Regions from separate parts of the Adlercreutzia equolifaciens DSM 19450 genome, predicted to be linked through region 2. Evidence: predicted binding sites of a transcription regulator. Region 2 holds the regulator's gene; the other holds the start of a gene.

Region 1 (10,536 bases), 180 kb from region 2:
GCTGCAACCAGCTGTACCCGGCGGAGAACGCGGGGCTCTTCCAGCGCATCGTGGCGGCAGGCGGCGCGGTGGTCTCCGAGCACGAATGGGACTTCCCGCCCCAGCCCCACACCTTCCGCGCCCGCAACCGGCTCATTGCGGGGCTCTCCCGGGCCACGCTCATCGTGGAGGCGGGGCTGCCCTCGGGCACGTTCTCCACGGCCGACGAGGCGCTGCTCGCGGGCCGGGAGGTATGGGTGGTGCCCGGGGCCATCACCTCTGCGGCGTCGAAGGGGGCGAACCGCCTGCTGTACCAGGGGGCGCTTCCTATCGTCGACGACGATGCCTTCGCCGATGCGCTCTTCTCAACCTTCGGTTGTCTGAAGGAGCAGCGGGCCGAGGCTGCGGACGATCGCGGCAAGGCGAGTCAGCCCTATCGCGGCGAGGAGGCTCTGCTCGCGGCGCTGCAAGCGGAGCCTTTGGGCATGGAGGCCCTGCGTCAGTTGGCCGAGGACCATGCTCCGGCTGGCGACACGTTCACCTGGCTCATGATTTGGCTCGCCGAGGCCCAGCGCGACGGGCTCATCGCCCAGTACCCCGACGGGCGCTACGGCCCGCATCCGGCCCTGCGGACGGCGGTATAGGCCATGGCTGTGTCAATAGGGAGAAGCTGGGGCGCCCAAGCGGAATTGACGGGCCTTGCGGCACCGTTGTTTGGTATCCTTTTGCCCCATGAGCAATACGGTAACCATAGTAGGCGCAGGACTGGCGGGCAGCGAGGCGGCCCTGAGCCTCGCCTCGCGCAGAATCTCCGTGCGCCTTGTCGAGATGCGCCCCGCGCATCCGACCGCCGTGCACCATACGGGGGACGCGGCCGAGCTCGTCTGCTCCAACTCGCTCAAGAGCACCAAGCCCGACAGCGCGGCGGGGCTCTTGAAGGCGGAGCTCGCGACTCTGGGATCGCCGCTGATCGCGGCGGCGAAGCGCCATGCGGTGGCCGCGGGCGGCGCGTTGGCGGTGGATCGGGTGCTGTTCTCCCAGGACGTGACGCGCCAGGTGGAGGAGCATCCCCTCATTGCGGTGGAGCGCCGCGAGGCGACGGACATCCCCTCCCTTGTCGCCGGCTCGGACGCGATCGTCTTGGCGAGCGGCCCGCTCACCTCCGATGCGCTCTCGTCGTCGCTTATGGCCCTGACGGGGCGAGACGCCCTGGCCTTCTACGACGCCGCGGCGCCGGTGGTGATGGCGGATTCCATCGACTTCGGGAAGGTGTTTCGCCAAAGCCGCTACGAGGACGCCGGTGCCGGCGGGGACTACCTGAACGCCCCGTTCACCCGGGAGGAGTACGACGCCTTCATCGAGCAGCTTCTCGCGGCCGAGCGCGTCATCGCGAAGGACTTCGAGACCCGCGAGCTGTTCCAGGCCTGCCAGCCCATCGAGGAGATAGCCCGGGCCGGCCGCGACGCCCCGCGCTTCGGCACCCTGAAGCCGGTGGGGCTCACCGATCCGCGCACGGGGCGCCGCCCTTGGGCGGCTTTGCAGCTGCGCGCCGAGGACGCCCACGGCGCCAGCTACAACCTCGTCGGGTTCCAGACCAACCTCACCTTCCCCGAGCAGCGCCGCGTGTTTCGCATGATCCCCGGCCTGGAAGAGGCGGAGTTCGCGCGCTACGGCGTCATGCACCGCAACACCTTCATCGACGCGCCGCGGCTGCTCGACCGTCGTAACCGGCTCGTCACGCCGCAAGCGGACGTCCTCGGCGTCCCCGTCTACGTGGCGGGGCAGCTTGCCGGCACCGAGGGCTACTGCGAGGCCATCCGCAGCGGGCTGCACGTCGCGCTGGCCGTGACCGCCGACCTTGCGGGGATCGCGCTGCCGGAGCTGCCGACGGAGACGGTGTTCGGGGCGCTTCTGGCCTACGCCACGGATCCGGCGACGAAGGACTACCAGCCCATGCACGTGAACTTCGGGCTCATGGCTCCGCTCTCGCCCCCGGTGCGCAACAAGCGCGCCCGCTACCAGGCCTACGCCGATCGCGCCAACGAGGCGCTTGCGGGCTACAAGGAGGCCCTGGCCGAGGCGGGGCTGCTGCCGTGACGGGGCGCAAAGGCGCTGGCGGCGGAAACGCCGCCGACGGGGCGCCGCTGCCCGGCGAAGAGGCGGTGGCGCGGTTCGGCGATCACCTCGCCTCCGAGATGGGCGCCTCGACCCATACGGTGCGCGCCTATCGCGAGGACATGGAGGCCTACCTGCGCTGGGCGCAGCGGGCGGGCGTCGATCCGCTCGCTCCCACCTACCGCCAGCTGAGGCGCTACCTCGCCGAGCTCGACCAGGCGCGCTACGCCCGCACCACCATCAAGCGGCACCTGTCGTCTCTGCGCACGTTCTTCCGCTGGGCGTGCGTGACCGGTCTCGCCCCGGCCGATCCCGCCAGCGTGCTGTCGGCCCCCAAGGTCGACCGCCGGCTCCCGAAGGTCGTGTCCGACGGCGACGTGGAGCGCCTGCTGGCCGTCTACGGCCCGACCGACGCCGACGGCGCGCCCCGCGAGCAGACGGCGGCGCAGATGCGCGACGCGGCGCTCCTGGAATTTTTGTTCTCCTGCGGCGCCCGCGTCTCCGAGGCCTCCGGGCTCCTCCTTTCCTGGGTGAACTTCCCCGAGCGCGAGGTGAAGGTGTTCGGCAAGCGCGCCAAGGAGCGCATCGTGCCCTTGAGCCGCCGGGGCGCCGAGGCCATGGCCCGCTATCTCGAGAAGGCGCGGCCGGAGCTGCTCGGCGACAGGCAGAGCGACTACTTCTTCGTCAGCAACCGGGGCAACCAGATGAAGCCCGACGGCATCCGCAAGATGTTCAAGCGCGCTCTGGCCGCTGCGGGGTTGGACGAGTCGCTCTCGCCCCATGCCCTGCGCCACTCCTTCGCCACCGATCTTCTGGAGGGCGGCGCCGATCTGCGCAGCGTCCAGGACATGCTGGGGCACGCGAGCCTCACCACCACGCAGATCTACACCCACGTGACCCCGGAGCGCCTGAAGGAGATCCACGGCCTCGCCCATCCGCGCGCGTAAGTCGCCCCCTACGGTTGGGCGCACTGCGGCCGATATGTGCGTAATTTACAAACGGCGAACAGGGGCGTTGCGCGGGGTCATCGGGGCGGTTGCGCCATCGTGACTAGTGGCTTTTTCGGGTCTTCCCCTCCTGTGTTTTGTGCAAGAATCACGGTGACGATCCAGATGGACCGTCGATCGGACGGATTGCGCGGAAGGGAGGAGCCATGAGTCGCAAGAAGGCGAAGATGCTGTTTTGGGCGGCGCTCGTCGTGCTCGCCTACATTCCCTACCTCATGCAGTCCGCCAGCCACGCCGTCATGTAGCTTCCGGATACGCCACAGCGGAAACCCACACAGGAGCCCTCGGGGGAGAGGGCTCCTTTTGCGCTCGCTGTCGGTTGCGGGGAGCGCTTGGCCAGCTGCTCGCGGCGGCCACCGTCGGCGGCTTTAAGGCGGCGGCGGGCGGCACGGGACTCCGAACCCTCGCGCGGCTTGCGGGGCCGTTTCATCGCTGAGTGGAAAACTCAGCGCAATCCCTTGAATTCCCCTGAAGCGAGGTTCATACTTCACCCACCCTTTCGGGATATCCGTTCCCGAAAGGCAGGCTGGCACATCTCGTTCAAACGGAGGAAAGGATGCACAAAGAGGAGCTCACCGACGGGCAGTCCCTGCGCGGGTTCGCGCTCGCCACCATCGCGTTTCTGGCCATTTTCGCCGCCACGGCGATCCCGATTCCCCTCTATGCCGACTACCAGGCCACCATCGGGCTCACCACGGCGGATATCTCCAACACGATGTTCACCTACCTCACCGGCGTGGCCTTGACGCTCTTGCTCGCCGGGCGCATCTCCGACGCCTTCGGGCGCACTCCCGTGACCAGCCTCACCCTCATGCTCGCCATCGTCGGCTGCATCATGTTCATGATGGCGGACAGCGGCGCGGCCGTGCTTGCCGCCCGCTTCGTCCAAGGGCTCTCGGCCGGTCTCGGCATGAGCGCCGTGTCGGCCCTGGTCATCGACTGCGTGGGGGAGAAGCACCTCGGCTGGGGATCCACTGTTGCCAGCTGCGGTGCCATGGTGGGCATCATGATCGGATCGGTGGCCGTGGGCGTCCTCTACGACGTCGTGCCGAGCATCGCCGTGCTCTACGGCATCATGATCGTCATTCTGGCCGTGTGCCTGTTCCTCATGCCCGTGGTGCACGAGCCCCTCGACCAGACGCTCTCGCTGCGCGCCGTCATGAGGGTGCGCGTCTACATCCCCACCGACAACCGGCGCCTGTTCGCCGTGGTGGCCGTGTGCTACCTGGCCACCTGGCTCGTCTCCTGCTTCTACCAGTCGTTCTCGGCGCCCATCGCCCAGCAGTGCTTCGGCGAGACCTCGCCTCTGGCCGGGTCGGTCATTCTGGCCCTCATCATGGCGCCGTCGCTTCTCGGCGGCCCCCTCGTGCAGCGCTTCGAGCCCAAGCGCACCCTCGTCGTCTCCATGGCGGCCGTGACGGCCACCACGGCGCTGATGGCGCTGTTCGTCCTCATGGGCGCCGAGCTTCTGTTCATGGCCGACTGCGCCCTGTTCAGCTTCGCCATGGGCGTGGCGGTGTCCGTGTCGCTGCGCCTTCTGCTTCTGCGCGTGAGCGTGCTGCGCGTCTCGGCCATCCTCGCCTCGGTGAACCTCGTGGCCTACGCCGGCTCGGCGATCACCGGCGTGATCTGCGGCATCCTTCTGGAGGCGACCTCCTTCGCCTTCGTGTTCGCCGCCATGGCCGCCGTGCTCGTCGCTGCCAGCCTGTTCGTGACGGTCTGCCTGCGGGCGCCCAGCGAGAAGAAGAAGGACGGCCGCCTCACGCTGTCCCGTTTCCGGAAGATGAAGGGCATGGGGGAGTCCTCGGCGCCCGAGCCCGCGACGGGGGAGGCCGCTCCCGAGGATGCCTCCGTCGCTGCCCCCGCGCTCATATAACCTGAGCGCTCATCTATGCAAAATCCGTGAACCCGAACAAAAGTTCCCTAAATTGCTAGCCAGCGGCCGCGCGAATCGCTAGAATACGCAGGCGAAACAAGAGAATTCGGCAACGGGCGGCCCGCGCGGCGCCCGTTGCTTCACGTCTGCGAAGGAAATCCAGCCAATGGCCAACGAGATCGTCATCAAAGGCGCCCGCGAGCACAACTTGAAGGACGTCGACCTGACTATTCCCCGCGACGAGCTGGTCGTCATCACGGGCCTTTCCGGCTCCGGCAAGTCCAGCCTCGCCTTCGACACCATGTACGCCGAGGGGCAGCGCCGCTATGTGGAGAGCCTCTCCAGCTATGCCCGCATGTTCCTGGGCCAGATGTCCAAGCCCGATGTGGACTCCATCGACGGCCTGTCGCCGGCGGTGTCCATCGATCAGAAGACCACGTCGAAAAACCCCCGCTCCACCGTGGGCACCACCACCGAGATCTACGACTACCTGCGCCTTCTGTTCGCGCGCGTGGGCGTGCCCCACTGCCCCGAGTGCGGCCGCGAGATCAAGAAGCAGACCACCGACCAGGTGACCGACGATATCCTGCGCCTCGGCGACGACGCCCAGGGCGAGTCGACGAAGGCCATCCTCATGGCCCCGGTGGTGGCCGGCCGCAAGGGCGAGTTCACGAAGCTCTTTGCCGATCTGCAGAAGGAGGGCTTCTCCCGCGTGCGCATCGACGGCGAGATCGTGAAGCTTTCCGGTGAGCCCGTCACCCTGAACAAGAAGATCAAGCACTTCATCGACGTGGTGGTCGACCGCGTCACGCTGAAGGAATCCGTCCAAAGCCGCATCGCCGAGGCCGTGGAGCTGGCCTGCAAGCTGGCGCAGGGCCGCGTGCTCGTGCAGGTGCTCGGGCCGGACGGGAAACCGCTCGGCGAGGCCGGGGGCACCTCCTCGGGCGCCACGGGCGGCCTCGGGGAGGGAGAGCATTTGTTCTCGCTGGCCCTCGCGTGCCCCGAGCACGGCCACTCCATGGACGAGCTGCAGCCCCGCGACTTCTCCTTCAACGCCCCCTACGGCGCCTGCCCCGACTGCCTCGGCATCGGCAGCCGCGACGAGGTGGATCCCTCGCTCGTGGTACCGGATCCGTCCCTCACGCTGAACGAGGGCGTCATCGCGCCGTTCAAGAGCGGCAACTACTACCCCCAGGTGCTGCGCGCCGTGGCCCAGCATGTGGGCACTGACGCCGACACCCCGTGGGAGGACATGCCGAAGAAGGCCCAGAAGGCGCTCTTGCATGGCCTCGGCAACGAGAAGGTGCGCGTTGACTACCGCACCGTGGACGGCCGCGACACTTACTGGTACATCGAGTGGGAGGGCGTGCTCGCCGCGGTGAAGCGCCGCTATACCGAGGCCCAGTCCGACGCCCAGCGCGAGAAGCTGTCGGCCTATTTCGCCACGGTGCCCTGCGAGACCTGCGGCGGCAAGCGCCTGAAGCCGGAGGTCCTCGCGGTCACGGTGAGCGACAAGTCCATCCACGACGTCACGGAGATGTCGGCGGCCGAGTCGCTGGCGTTCTTCGAGGGGCTGCACTTCACGGGCCAGGCGGCGGTCATCGCCCTGCCCATCGTGAAGGAGATCCGCGAGCGGCTGCGCTTCCTCGTGGACGTGGGCCTGGACTACCTCACGCTGGAGCGGGCCACGGCCACGCTCTCCGGCGGCGAGGCCCAGCGCATCCGGCTCGCCACCCAGATCGGCGCCGGGCTCATGGGCGTGCTCTACATTCTGGACGAGCCCTCCATCGGGCTTCACCAGCGCGACAACGAGCGGCTCATCGCCACGTTGGAGCGCCTGCGCGATCTGGGCAACACCGTCGTCGTGGTGGAGCACGACGAGGACACCATCCGGGCGGCCGACTTCGTGGTGGACATGGGCCCGGGCGCCGGCGAGCACGGAGGCCATGTCATCGCGGCGGGGACGCCGGCCGAGGTCATGGCCACGGAGGGCTCCGTCACGGCCGACTATCTGTCGGGGCGCCGCCGCATCGCGGTGCCGGAGGCTCGCCGCAAGCCGGGCCGCGGCACGCTGAAGATGACCGGCGCCAAGGAGAACAACCTGCAAAACGTCACGTTGGAGGTGCCCATCGGCACGCTCACCGTGGTCACGGGCGTCTCCGGGTCGGGAAAAAGCTCCCTTATCACCGACACGCTGGCGCCGGCGCTCGCCAACCGGTTGAACCATGCCCACCGCCGCACCGGGCCCTACCGCAAGATCACGGGCCTGGAGAAGCTCGACAAGGTCATCAACATCGACCAGAGCCCCATCGGGCGCACCCCGCGCTCGAACCCGGCCACCTACATCGGACTGTGGGACGACATCCGCGCGCTGTTCGCCAGCACGGCCGAGGCCAAGGCCCGCGGCTACGCGCCGGGGCGCTTCTCCTTCAACGTGAGCGGCGGCCGCTGCGAGGCCTGCAAGGGCGACGGCCAGATCAAGATCGAGATGCACTTCCTCCCCGACGTCTACGTGCCCTGCGAGGTCTGCAACGGCGAGCGCTACAACCGCGAGACGCTGCAGGTGACCTACCGCGGCAAGAACATCTCCGAGGTGCTCGACATGACCGTTGAGGACGCCCTGCACTTCTTCGAGAACATCCCGGGCATCAAGCGCAAGCTGCAGACGCTCTTCGACGTGGGCCTCGGCTACATCCGCCTGGGCCAGCCGGCGACCACGCTCTCCGGCGGCGAGGCCCAGCGCGTGAAGCTCGCCAGCGAGCTGCAGAAGCGCCAGTCCGGCAAAACGTTCTACATTCTGGACGAGCCCACCACGGGCCTGCACTTCGAGGACGTGCGCCAGCTTCTGGAGGTGCTGCAGCGCCTCGTGGACGCGGGCAACACCGTGCTCGTCATCGAGCACAACCTCGACGTCATCAAATGCGCCGACCATATCGTGGACTTGGGCCCCGAAGGCGGCGACCGCGGCGGCACCATCGTCGCCCAGGGCACGCCTGAGGAGGTGGCCGAGGTGGAGGGCTCCTACACCGGGCACTTCGTCAAGCGCATGCTGGAGGCCGACCGCCAACGGGCCTCCGCCAGCTAGGCGCCTTGGCCAGGGCCTTAACCGATCTTCATAGATGTGGAACCTCGTGCCCCGTCGCGCCTTCGCGGCGGGGCTTCGGTATAATTTTCCCCATGAAGAAGCGTACCCGCGAAAAAGTCGCCCTGCTCGTGTTCGCGCTGCTCGTCGTGCTCGGCGGCAGCGTGCTTCTGCGCTACTTCGAGACGGGCCGCTCCTTCAACATGGCCGCCACCGCCGTGGACGACGCCTTCGGGCAGATGTCCGGATATACGGCCATCGTCTTTGACGGCACCTACGATGTCCTGGATGCGCTGCGGCCCACGAAGCTCCCCTCGGTGGACGGGGACGCCGACGAGCGTCCCGAGACGCTGGGCGAGATGGTGGCCGCCGAGCTGGCGCGGTTGCCGCTGTCCATGCGCGAGCGGCCCGTCTACGCCTCGGATGTGCGCTCGTTCTACGAGGAGAAGGGTGCCGGCGTCCTCACGCTGAACCTGGACGATCTCGCCCGCTACGAGAAGCCGCGCATCCTCATGGCCGGCGACCGCAAGATCGGTGTCGTGGCCGTGGACTACTACGCCTCGGCTCGTCAGCTGGAAAAGCTGCACGACGAGCTCGCTTCCGCCGGCGCCGAGTCCTTCGTCTGCCTCGTGCCGCGCCTGAGCTGCCTTGCGAGCACCGACGACTTCAACGTGGTCATCGTCACCGACGACGACCAGGCCGAGCCCGGCCGCGGCGAGGGCGAGGGAAACGCGCACATCGTCTACGCCCCGGAGCGCGGGCAGGTGGGCGTCGTGCTGCTCACGTCCCTGAACGTCCCCTCCTCGAAGGTGTACGCCTCGCTCTAGCCCGTTCGCCGCTCCCGTGCGCGCAAATTCGCGGGCTTTGTTTCGGCTCAGTTAATTAGTCATCGTTTGGAAATTCCCCGTTCTATAATGCGGCGCGAAGGCGGAGGTGCATCGTGGCACCGCCGCGAGCCCTTTCCGCATAAAGGAGGTTCCTTTGAGCTACGTCGACAACGTCATCGAGCAGGTGAAGGCGAAGAACGCCGAGCAACCCGAGTTCATCCAGGCCGTCACCGAGGTGCTTCAGTCCCTCGAGCCGGTCATCGAGGCCCATCCCGAGTACGAGCAGGCCGCGCTGCTCGAGCGCATCGTCGAGCCCGAGCGCGTCATCATGTTCCGCGTGCCGTGGGTCGACGATAACGGCAAGGTTCAGGTGAACCGCGGTTTCCGCGTGCAGTTCAACAGCGCCATCGGCCCCTACAAGGGCGGCCTGCGCCTGCACCCGTCGGTGAACCTCGGCATCATCAAGTTCCTCGGCTTCGAGCAGATCTTCAAGAACAGCCTCACCACGCTGCCCATGGGCGGCGGCAAGGGCGGCTGCGACTTCGACCCGAAGGGCAAGTCCGATATGGAGGTCATGCGCTTCTGCCAGGCCTTCATGACCGAGCTGTTCCGCCACATCGGCGCCGACACCGACGTGCCGGCCGGCGACATCGGCACGGGCGCCCGCGAGATCGGCTACATGTTCGGCCAGTACAAGAAGATCAAGAACGTCTTCGAGGGCGTGCTCACCGGCAAGGGCCTTTCCTTCGGCGGCTCGCTCGCCCGCACCGAGGCCACCGGCTACGGCCTGGTGTACCTCGTGGAGGAGTACCTGAAGTGCAACGGCGACTCCTTCGACGGCAAGACGGTCTGCATCTCCGGCTCCGGCAACGTGGCCATCTACGCCACGCAGAAGGCCCAGCAGCTCGGCGCCAAGGTGGTCACCGTGTCCGACTCCACCGGCTGGGTGTACGATCCGGCGGGCATCGATGTCGCGCTGCTCAAGCAGGTCAAGGAAGTGGAGCGCGGCCGCCTCACCGAGTACGCCGCCCGCCGCGAGGGCGTCGAGTACCACGAGGGCCGCGGCGTGTGGGTCACCCCCTGCGACATCGCGCTGCCCTGCGCCACCCAGAACGAGGTGCACATGGAGGACGTCGAGAACCTCGTGAAGAACGGCTGCAAGATCCTCGCCGAGGGCGCCAACATGCCCACCACCCTCGAGGCCACCGAGTACGTGCAGGAGCACGGCATCGTGTTCTTCCCGGGCAAGGCGGCCAACGCCGGCGGCGTGGCCACCTCCGGTCTGGAGATGTCCCAGAACTCCGAGCGCCTCTCCTGGACCTTCGAGGAAGTGGACGCGAAGCTCAAGGGCATCATGGTGAGCATCTTCCACGCCATCGACGACGCCGCGAAGCGCTACGGGCACGAGGGCAACTACGTCATGGGCGCCAACATCGCCGGCTTCGAGAAGGTCGCCAACGCCATGATGGCCCAGGGCATCGTGTAGGAAGAGCCGCTCGCTGACGTTACGAACGACCTGTGGGTCACGTGAAAAGAACCCCGGTGAGAACGAACCGGGGTTCTTTTGCGTTCTAGAGGCCGGCCTGCTGCTTGCAGTCGGCGAGGGCCTCGGCGACGGCGGCCAGCTGCTTGCAGCTGGCGGGGATCTTC
Region 2 (10,536 bases):
AGCAGGACGAGATAACCCATATGGCGGGTTTTAGGGTCAATATCTCCGATGTGTACAATATCGACTTCTGCGACGTTTATGAGCTTATCAACGAGATGAAGATTTCGAACTTTGCTATGCTCATGTCGTTTCTGGTAGAATTCAGGCCAGAGTATGTTAATTACGTCTCTTCCCATGTGAATTTGGTCAAGACGTACATAACGGAACTTAATCGTTGCTGCTTTTGAGATAAGCAGGGATTATTTTACTAAATTCCTGTTATCAGACTTTTCACCGATATATTAGGCCGCTTACCTTTTATTTTGGGAGTTTTGATAACTCCATATTATCAGCCTTTCTTGTCAATCTTTTCAGAAGCCCTCCAACTTGGAACATTTTACCCTATATGGAGGGCGCTTAGCCCCAAGCATTGCCACTGCCGCCGGATGGTTGCGCGGTGATGGTGGCGCCCTCGCCGAGGATCGAGGTGAAGTCTCCCGTTTGCATGGCCTCCATGAGCACGGGCATCATGAGCGCGATGCCGACGATGTTGACGATGAGCGCAATGGCGCTGATGGCGAGACCCCAGATAAGCGTTTGACGTACCGTGGTGGCATAGACCTTCTGGCGACCGTCCACATCGTCTATCACGTGCTTGATCTTAACGAAGCCGACAATGGCGCAGACAAGGCCCACCGTGCTCAGCATCACGCCGCCGATGATGAAGGAGACCGGACCTGCAATGGCCGCTACCGTCGAGAGCGTGCGGGCGGATTTCAAGTCGGCGTCGATGAGCACCTGTCTCTGATCCTGCGAAGGCTCCGTCGACGGCTCGGGTCGCTGGGGATTTCCGGGAGTCGCCTCCGGAGCTCCCAGCTGCTGGGGTTCGGGCGTTTCTTCGGGTTTCGAATCGCGATGATCGGTCATAAAGGACACTCTTTCTAGGAAAGGCCGCTGCTTCCGAAGCCCTGCGCGCCGCGCGAGCTCTCGGGAAGCTCATAAGTGTTATGTAAAGTAATAGAGGGGGTAGCGATGATCACGAGCTGGGCGATGCGCTCGCCCTTCTCGTAGTTGAACGTCTCCGTTGGATCGAGGTTGATGAGCGGAACCTTGATTTCACCTCGGTAGCCGCTGTCTATGAGGCCAGGGGCGTTCACGATGGAGATGCCCTGTCGTGCCGCCAGGCCGCTTCGGGGAATGATGAGCCCCGCATAGCCCTCGGGAATGGCCAAGGCGATACCGCAGGGCACGAGCGCTCGCTCGAAGGGCAAAAGCGTGCCGCCCTCGGCAGCGCGCAAATCGAGGCCCGCATCGCCTGGACGGGCGTAGGCGGGCGCTTCCAGGGTCTCGTCGAGCTGCTTGAAAAGAACCTCCATGGATCAGCCCAGCTCTTTCAGGGCCTCGGAGAACTCCTCCACGTTCTGGAAATCCTTATAGACGCTGGCGAAGCGGATGTAGGCGACGTCGTCCAAGGTGGCCAGACGGGCCAGCACCAAATCGCCCAAATCGCGCGATTTGATCTCGTTGCGCTGGCTCGATCGCAGCTCAGATTCGATGCTCGTGATGAGCCCGTCGATCTTCTCGGGCGTGATGGGGCGTTTCGCGCAGGCGATGAGCAATCCTCGCATGAGCTTCTCGCGGTTGAAGACTTCCGACGAGCCGTCAGCCTTGATGACGAGAATGGGATTTTCGGCGAGCCGCTCGTAGGTGGTGAATCGCGTGCCGCACTGCAGGCATTCGCGACGGCGCCGGATAGAGGCGCCGTCGTCGGCCGATCGCGAGTCGACGACTTTCGATTCCTGATAGCCACAGGAAGGACAGCGCATAGGTTCTCCTTCTCACTTTGATAAGTTGATTGCTTATCATACCCTATCAGACCTAATGCGCTCCCCTCTTCAAAACATTGCTACCTTCGCGACACTCGCCCCCGACGCTCTAGGCGAAGAAGATGAGAAATGACGCGATGGTGCTGAGCGTGAAGGCTATGGAAAATTCGATGCGTGCCATTTTTTACTCCTGACCTCTTGCGTAGAACCTTTGTTCGCAGTTATAATAGAGCGAACAAAGGTTCACGTCAAGAGATTTTTCAAACAAATGTACGCTTTTGTGAAAGGATGCGCTATGACCCAGAAAGTGACCAAGCGGCAACAGGCGGTTCTCGACTGCATCGAAGCGTGCATTCGCGAGAAGGGCTACGGCCCTACCGTGCGCGAGGTGTGCCAGAGTTTGGGACTCTCCTCCCCTTCCACCGTCCATGTCCATTTGAAGGCGCTTGAAGACAAGGGCTTCATCAAGCGCGACCCCCTTAAATCCCGCTCCATCGCGCTTACCTATCCCATTGAGGAGGTTCCCTCCCCTGTCACGGCCTTCGCGGCCGCCTACAGCAAGCTCGTCAATGTGCCCTTGGTGGGCAACGTGGCCGCCGGCTCCCCTATTCTCGCCGAGGAGAACATCACCGATACCATCACGCTGCCCACGGACATCGTCGGCGATGCCCCCTCCTTCATGCTCTCGGTGCGCGGCGAGTCCATGATCGAGGCCGGCATTAACGATGGCGACTACGTGGTTGTGAAAGAGCAGCCGGTGGCCAACAACGGCGATATCGTCGTGGCCATCATCGACGACGGCGCCACCGTCAAGCGCTTCTTCCGCGAGGCCGACCATATCCGCCTGCAGCCGGAGAACTCGACGATGGATCCCATCATCACGACGGACTGCTCTATCGCCGGCAAGGTGGTGGCCGTGTTCCGGCGCCTGTAGCGCTTTCGCCTCACGAACAGATCGCGAACTCCCCTTTCGGCAAATTGAGAGCGCCCCTGCCCAGATCGCTTTGCGTATCACGGGCAGGGGCGCTCTTCCGTTCTGGACGCGCTCGCTTTCTCAGGCATCGCCTTCAGGGACGAGATAGGAGGAGAACGTGCTGACGAAGGCAGGGGCAACGAGCAGCTGCAGGCGCGTCCCCGCCTCCCCGTGGCTCTCGGAGATGATATGGCAGCGCTCGTGGGCCAGCGACACCAAGTCGCCCCGCTGATAGGGAATAAGCACGTCCAACTTGGTATCGGCGGCCGAGGCGGCCTGGGCAATGGCGCCCACGAGCCCCTCTATGCCCTCGCCGGTGCGAGCGGACACGAACTGGGCGCTCGGATAGCGCCTTTTAAGGCCGGCCAGCGTCTCGGCGTCCAGCAGATCGCATTTGTTGAAGGCAGCGATCGTGGGAATGCTCTGGGCCCCTATCTGGTCGAGCACCTCGCACACGGCCTCGATCTGCCCCTCGAACTCCGGCGAGGAGGCGTCGATCACGTGCAGGACAAGGTCGGCTCCGGTGATTTCGTCGAGCGTCGACTTGAAGGCCTCGACCAGCGTGGTGGGCAGCTTTTGGATGAAGCCGACGGTGTCGGTGACAGTGACCTCGCGGCCCTCGGGCAGCTCGAACTTGCGGGTGGTGGAGTCCAGCGTGGCGAAGAGCTTGTCGTAGCTGAGCACATCGGCCCCGGTGAGCCGGTTGATGAGCGAGCTTTTCCCGGCGTTGGTGTAACCGGCCAGCGCCACTTTGAACATGCCGCTGCCGTACCGGCTCTCCCGCTGCAGCGAGCGCACGTCGGACAGGCGCTCAAGCTCGCGGCGAATGCTCGTGATGCGCTTGCGCACCATGCGGCGGTCCACCTCAAGCTGGCTTTCGCCCTCGCCGAAGCGGGATCCCACACCGCCTCCCATGCGGTTCGAGGCGAGGTGGGCCCACATGCCGCGCAGGCGCGGGTACAGGTACTGGTTTTGGGCGAGGCGCACCTGCAGGCGCCCCTCCTTGGAGGTGGCGTGCAGAGCGAAGATGTCCAGAATGAGGGCCGTGCGGTCGATAACCTTCACGGACTTGTCCATGACCTTCTCCAGATTGGCCTGCTGGGAAGGTGTCAGCTCGTCGTCGAAGATGACGAGGTCGGCCTCGCGCGACCGTGCCAGCTCGGCGATCTCGTCGGCCTTGCCCGTGCCGACAAAGGTGCGCGGGTTGGGCGCGTCCAAGCGCTGGGTCGTCGTGGCTACCACATCGGCTCCGGCCGTATCGGCCAGACGTTCCAGCTCGGCCAGGGAAGATTCCAAGGGCCACGGCAGCCCCGGGCGCTCGACGCCCACGAGAACGGCGCGCTCTCGACGCTCCTCGGCCTTGGTGGCCGGGCCCTTTTGGATGACGGATTCGTATTCGGTCATAGCATGCTCCTTTGCTTCAAGTAACGACGGGACCCCATGAGGGGAAGGCGGTGCAAGTGGTCGTTACAGGCGCATGAGCATCACTCCTTAATCGTGGCGCGGCGTTGCGCCGGGGAAACGGGGGCTATCATAGCACAACAGCAGCATCGGAAAAGCTCACGGCAGCACAATGGTTCCCGAGAAGCTCTCCGTTGCCGGCCCCGTCATGGATATCGTGCCATCCTCGTTCCAGCAGATGTGCAGTAGACCGCCGCTCAACATAAGATCGTTCTCCCTGCCGGCCCGGCCAGTGAGGCAGGCAGCCGTGTTGGTGGCGCAGGCGCCGGTGCCGCAGGCCAAGGTCTCTCCGCAGCCCCTCTCCCACACGCGCATGGCGATGCCCTCATCGGTGACGGAGGCGAACTCGACGTTGGTTTTCTCGGGAAATGCGGGATGCGTCTCGAAGAAGGGGCCGGGAAGATCGATGCGCAGGGTCGAGAGGGATTTCTCCGCACCTGCGGGGAACAGCTCGTCGGGCAAGGCCGCCCAATCGTCCACGAGGCAGACGGCGTGGGGGTTTCCCATGGAGACGCAGGCGAATTCGAAGGCTCCCCACGGCGAATCGAGGCGCAGATGCCCCACATAGGGCGTACCGTCGGCCATGCGGGAGTCCGGCGCGGCGTCGACGGGCACGAGCGCGGGATCCAAGATGGGCGCGCCCATGTTCACGGTCGCCTCGGTCATCTTTCCCCCCGCATCCACGGAAAAGGCGATGGGGCGCGGACCGGCCAGGGTGTCGGCCAGAAGATGTCCCGAGGCAACGTCCGCCAGCTCGCGATCGACGAGGTACTTGGCGAAGCAGCGTACGCCGTTGCCGCACATTTGGGCCAAGGTGCCGTCGGCGTTGATGTAGTGCATGTAGCCGTCTCCCTCTTCCGAGGTTGCCGGCCGCACGAGGATGACGCCGTCGGCGCCGATGCCGAAGTGGCGGTCACACAGATACGACACCTGGGCATCGGTCAGACTGAGAGCGCGGTCTCGATCGTCAATGAAGACGAAATCGTTGCCGAGACCGTGCAATTTGGCGAAGGACAACTCCATGGGACGCTCCTTTGAGGCGGCGATTGAGGGGGCGGAAGCTCTCCTCGACGACCCGGAAGGGTCGCTTCAACCATGGTAGGCGTCCAATGTTTCCAACTGGGAAAGAATCTCGGCGGCCACGGCTTCGGCATCGCCGGCATCGGCGTTCACCCAGCGGATGCGCCTGTCGCGACGGAACCACGTGCGTTGGCGCTTGCCGTAGCGGCGCGTGGCCGTCTTGATGGCCTTCACGGCCTCCTCCAGCGTGGTGTTCCCATCCAGCGCCTCGACGATCTCCTTGTATCCGATGGCCTGGGGCGCCGTGACGCCGTCGCGGAATCCGGCGGTCAGCAGGCCCCGCACCTCGTCGACGAGTCCTGCGGCCACCATGGCATCGACCCGGGCGTCGATGCGCTCGTTCAGGATGGCCGGCTCCATGGCCAGCCCGAATTGCACGGCTGGAACGAAGGGCGCCACGGTGGCGAGCCGCTGTTTCTGCTCGGCGTAGCTGGCGCCCTCCTCCAAAAGCTCGAAGGCGCGCACGACGCGCCGCACGTTGTTGGGGTGGATGACGGCGGCGCTTGCGGGATCGCGCGCTTCCAGCGCCTCCCACAGGGCCTGGTTGCCGTGTTCCTCCGCGTAGGCGGTCCAGCGTTCGCGGACGGGGTTTTCCACCTGGTCGCCCTTGGGGAAGACGAAGTCGTCGATGGCCGCCTGCACGTACTGGCCGGTGCCGCCGCAGAGCACCGCTCTCTTGCCGCGGGCGTCTATATCGCGAAAGCAGCGCCGGGCGAACGCCTGGAACAGGGCCGCCGAGTAGGGCTCGCCGGGATCAACGAGATCGAAGCCGTGATGGGGCACGCGGCGCTCAGATGCGGGAAGCTTGCCCGTGCCGATGTCCATGCCTCGGTAGATCTGCATGGAATCGGCGCTCACCACTTCCCCGCCGAGGCGCTCGCCGACAATTTGGGCTGCGTCGGTCTTGCCCGAGGCCGTGGGCCCCACGATGGCGATGACAGGTGCGGAAAGCTCAAGCATGGGCGATCGTGCCCGAGAGATACCAGGTGCGGGCTTCCTCGATGGTCACGGGCACGATGCGCCCCACCAAAGACGCCGCCTCCGTGCCGGAGGGCACCGGAGCGTGAACGGTCTGGTTCTTCGGGCTCTTGCCGGCCAGGATGGAATCGTCGCGCTTGGACGTGCCCTCGACCAGCACGGGCACCGTGGCGCCGAGCTCCGCCTGGTTCGCCTCGAAGGCCTTGCGCTGGACGAGATCCACGAGCCGATCGAAGCGCTCCTGGATGACCTCGCGGGGCGTGTCGTCGTCCATCTCCGCAGCAGGCGTCCCCTCGCGCTTGGAGTAAATAAACGTGAACACCTGGCTGTAGCCGACTTCCTCCACGAGGCGATAGGTGTCCATGAAGTCCTCTTCGGTCTCGCCGGGGAATCCCACGATGATGTCCGTGGACAGGGCGATGTCGGGACGGGCGCGGCGAAGCTTCTCGATAAGGCCGAGGTAGTGCTCGCGGGTGTAGCGGCGGTTCATGGCCGAGAGGATGCGGTTCGAGCCCGACTGCACGGGAAGGTGCAGCGCCGGCATGAGCGAGGGCAGCGTGGCGAACAGCCCGATGACCTCGTCGGTGAGATCCTTCGGATGGCTCGTCGCGAAGCGGAGCCGCTCGATGCCCGCGGCATCCACGGCCCGAAGGACATCCGCGAACCGCGGCTCGCCGTAAAGGTCGCGCCCGTAGGAGTTCACGTTCTGCCCCAGCAGCGTGATCTCCTTGACGCCCGCTTCCACATAGGAGCGCGCCTCGGCGGCGATGTCGTCCAAGGGCCGCGACTTCTCGCGCCCGCGGACGTAGGGCACGATGCAGTAGGAGCAGAAATTGTTGCATCCCACGGTGATGGGCAGCCATGCCGCCCAGTCGTGCTCGCGCACCGTGGGCAGGGCGGAGGAGAACTCCGCTCCCCCCTCGATCACCTCGGCGGCGCGGCCGTGCTGCTCGATGGCGCGTCGGAGAAGCCCCGGCAGAGAGCCCAGATTGTGAGTGCCGAAAACCACATCGAGATGGGGAAGCGCCGCAAGCAGCTTGTCGCCGTCGCGCTGGCCGATGCAGCCGCCTACGGCGATGTAGCGCTTGTCGAGGGGCGTGCCGTCGCGCAAGGGGATGTTCTTCATGGAGGCGACCTGCCCGTAGAGCCTCGTGTCGGCAGCCTCGCGGACGCAGCACGTCATGAACACGACGATGTCCGCCTCCTCGATGGTTTCGACGGGCAGCGAGCCCAGGCCCTCCAGCATGCCGGCGACCCGCTCGGAATCGTGCTTGTTCATCTGGCAGCCGAAGGTGTGGATGCAGAAACGAGTTCCCTCGAAGACGTTGCTCATAGCAAAACCCTCTAATGGACCGCGGCCGCATCGACGATGGGGGCGATCGCGGCGGCGCCCCGCGGCTCGACGGCGAAGCGGATGGCCGTGCGGTACTCGCCGTCGATGACGATGTCCGCGAAGGAGGGGATGCAGCAGATCTCGATGCCCACCGGCGAGAGGAACCCGCGGGAGATGGCCACGGCTTTCACAGCCTGGTTCACCGCACCGGCCCCCACGGCTTGAATCTCCACCGACGCACCGTCTTTGATCATGCCGGCGATGGCGCCGGCAACGGAGGCGGGAGACGATTTGGAGGATACTTTGAGGCACCCGATGGAGGGCTTGGTTTCAGTGGTAGACACAGCTGGTCCTTGTCGTTTGTGGTGCGGTTCTTCTCTGGATGTGGTTCGTTTAGCGGGCGCCCGTGGCGCCTTCAGCCCGAATATTCTACCTGTTGCACCCGAGTGGCGCAACCGCGCGCGCTTCCTTAGAGCGTCGTGCGGATGGGAACGGTGATGCGGATGGCTTCCTGGCCCACGATGACCTCCGCCTCGCCCACCGCTTCCAGATAATATGCTTCCGCCACGGGCTCCATGAGACGGCCGATGCCGCGCTTCAGCGCATCGATGTCCTCGGGAGCCAGACGCAGGGACCGGGCGTTCTTGGAATTTCGCCGTCGCTCGGATGGGCGATGGGTCTGCCGCGGGAACGATTCGGCGGCCAAACGCTCGGTCAAGGGGTCGAGTGCAACGATGGCCCCGTCGAGAATGCGTCGGGCCGAGCGTTCGGAGAGCGGCAGGCCCAGGGCCTCGCAGCGGTCCGCGAGATCATCGGGGCCGGCGGCCAGGGCGAGGCGCTTGACGAGGGGGATCTCCGCGCCGTCGCCCCCGAAGGCGCGCACGGCCGGGGAGAGCGAGGCGAGGCCCAGTTGGTACAGCGTCGCCGCCACCTCCACTGGGGTGCCGAGGTACACGGAAAGATCGCCGCGGTGCTCCAAGGCGAATTCCGCGGCCGTGCGCACGATGTTCTTGGGGCCGCGCATCGCCCACGAACCGGAAGGCTCCTGCTCGAAGCGGGGAAACGTCGACTGATCCGCCTTCTCGGCGAGGCTTTCGGTGTCGGTGGCGACCGTAAGGCTCGTGCCGAGCCCCGGCTCCGATTGCAGCACTCGGGCCTCTTCGGCGTTCACGGAGATGGAGTAAAGGGCCATGCCGCGTCCGTGCATGCCCCACTTGTCCATATGCGCGCTATCGAGCTTCGAGGTGACGCGCGGTTCAAAGATGCGCTCGTGCTGGGCAGCGGGAATGCCCTGGCCGTCGTCGAGGACGGTGAGCAGGCGCGCGTTGCCGGTCTTCTGGGTGGCGAGGAAGATGCGGCTGGCGCCGGCGTCGCGGGCGTTGCGCAGAAGCTCGATGACCACGTCCTCGCTCGAGCGGATGTCCTGGGCGGCCTGGCGCCGTTCGGCCTCGGAGGACCGGAGACGGACGAAGCCGTCTCCGAGGTCGTCCTCGACCCGGAGACGGCTCTCGCCGCACACATCGTCTATGAAATCGCTGAGGGTATCGCCTTCCATGGCCTACTTGGCGTAGTCGACCGCACGGCTCTCGCGGATGACGACGACTTTCACCTGGCCCGGATACTGCATCTCGTTCTCGATCTGCTGGGCGATGTCGTGGGCCAAAACGACGGATTCGGCCTCGTCCACCACTTCCGGCTCTACCATGACGCGAACCTCGCGGCCTGCCTGGATGGCGTAGGTGCGCTCGACGCCCTTGTGGGAGTTCGCGATCTCCTCCAGCTTCTCGAGGCGCTTCACGTAGGCGTCCAGCGTCTCCTTGCGGGCACCGGGACGGGCGGCGGAGACGGCGTCGGCGGCCTGAATGAGCACGTCGACGACGGAGTTGGCCTCCACATCGTTGTGATGGGCCTCGATGGCGTGGACGATCTCGGGCCGCTCGCCGAAGCGGCGGGCCAGATCGGCGCCGATGACGGCGTGGCTGCCCTCGACCTCGTGGTCGACGGCCTTACCGAGGTCGTGCAAAAGGCCGGCTCGCTTGACGGGGATGGGGTCGAGCCCGAGCTCGGAAGCCATGACCGAGGCCAGATAGGCCACTTCGAGCGAATGGTTCAGCACGTTCTGGCCGAACGAGGTGCGATAGCGCAAACGTCCCAGGGTGTTGACGAGCTCCGGGTGGAGATCGTGGATGCCCGCATCGAACGTGGCCTGCTCGCCGGCCTCGTGCACCCGCTGGTTCACCAGCTTGACGGCCTTATCGTACATCTCCTCGATGCGCGCGGGGTGGATGCGCCCGTCGGCGATGAGGTTCTCCATGGTGACGCGGCCGATCTCGCGGCGCACCGGGTCGAAGCAGGAGATGGTGACGCACTCCGGCGTATCGTCGATGATGAGGTTCGTGCCGGTCAGCTGCTCGAAAGAGCGGATGTTGCGGCCCTCGCGGCCGATGATGCGGCCCTTCAGATCGTCGGAGGGGATATGGATGGTGGACACCGTGCTCTCGGCGGAGTGGTCGGCGGCCACGCGCTGGATGGCAAGGCTCAAGATCTCGCGGGCCTTCTTGTCCGCCTCGGCCTTGGTGCGCGTCTCGGCATCGCGGATGATGACGGCCGATTCACGGGTGACCTCGTCGTGGATGGTCTCCAGCAGCTCCTCTTTGGCCTCCTGGGGGCTCATGCCCGCAGCGCGCTCGAGGGCCTGGTTGATCTCGACCTGGGCCTCCTCGCGATGGCGCTCGATGGCGTTCTCGGCCTCTTCGACATCGCGCTCGCGGCGCTCGACTTGTCCCTGCAAAGACGAGAGCTGGTGCTCGCGGGCATCTAGGGACTCGACGCGGCGATCGAGGGATTCCTCGCGCTGGGCGATGCGGTTCTCGGCGGAGCGCACCTCGCGCATGCGCTCCTTGTTC

The links. Region 2 encodes LexA, which represses DNA repair genes until DNA is damaged. Its sites were predicted from a motif close to CNAACANNTGTTNG; they were not measured.
Region 1: uvrA (excinuclease ABC subunit UvrA) is a predicted target of LexA. The motif match lies at 5,011-5,024, and genes of this name have one in related genera.

What each region holds. Positions count from the first base shown of each region.
Region 1 is NC_022567.1:1,168,645-1,179,180, forward strand. It holds gene dprA (DNA-processing protein DprA) at 1-623, shown strand, start outside; gene trmFO (methylenetetrahydrofolate--tRNA-(uracil(54)-C(5))-methyltransferase (FADH(2)-oxidizing) TrmFO) at 712-2,076, shown strand; gene AEQU_RS04585 (tyrosine recombinase) at 2,073-3,041, shown strand; gene AEQU_RS04590 (MFS transporter) at 3,658-4,977, shown strand; gene uvrA (excinuclease ABC subunit UvrA) at 5,144-8,062, shown strand; gene AEQU_RS04600 (hypothetical protein) at 8,155-8,886, shown strand; gene gdhA (NADP-specific glutamate dehydrogenase) at 9,041-10,372, shown strand.
Region 2 is NC_022567.1:1,351,909-1,362,444, forward strand. It holds gene AEQU_RS05340 (Rep family protein) at 1-227, shown strand, start outside; gene AEQU_RS11860 (hypothetical protein) at 397-906, opposite strand; gene dut (dUTP diphosphatase) at 921-1,355, opposite strand; gene nrdR (transcriptional regulator NrdR) at 1,359-1,805, opposite strand; gene lexA (transcriptional repressor LexA) at 2,101-2,739, shown strand; gene hflX (GTPase HflX) at 2,860-4,182, opposite strand; gene dapF (diaminopimelate epimerase) at 4,339-5,262, opposite strand; gene miaA (tRNA (adenosine(37)-N6)-dimethylallyltransferase MiaA) at 5,329-6,279, opposite strand; gene miaB (tRNA (N6-isopentenyl adenosine(37)-C2)-methylthiotransferase MiaB) at 6,272-7,630, opposite strand; gene AEQU_RS05385 (stage V sporulation protein S) at 7,642-7,974, opposite strand; gene AEQU_RS05390 (ATP-binding protein) at 8,100-9,185, opposite strand; gene rny (ribonuclease Y) at 9,189-10,536, opposite strand, start outside.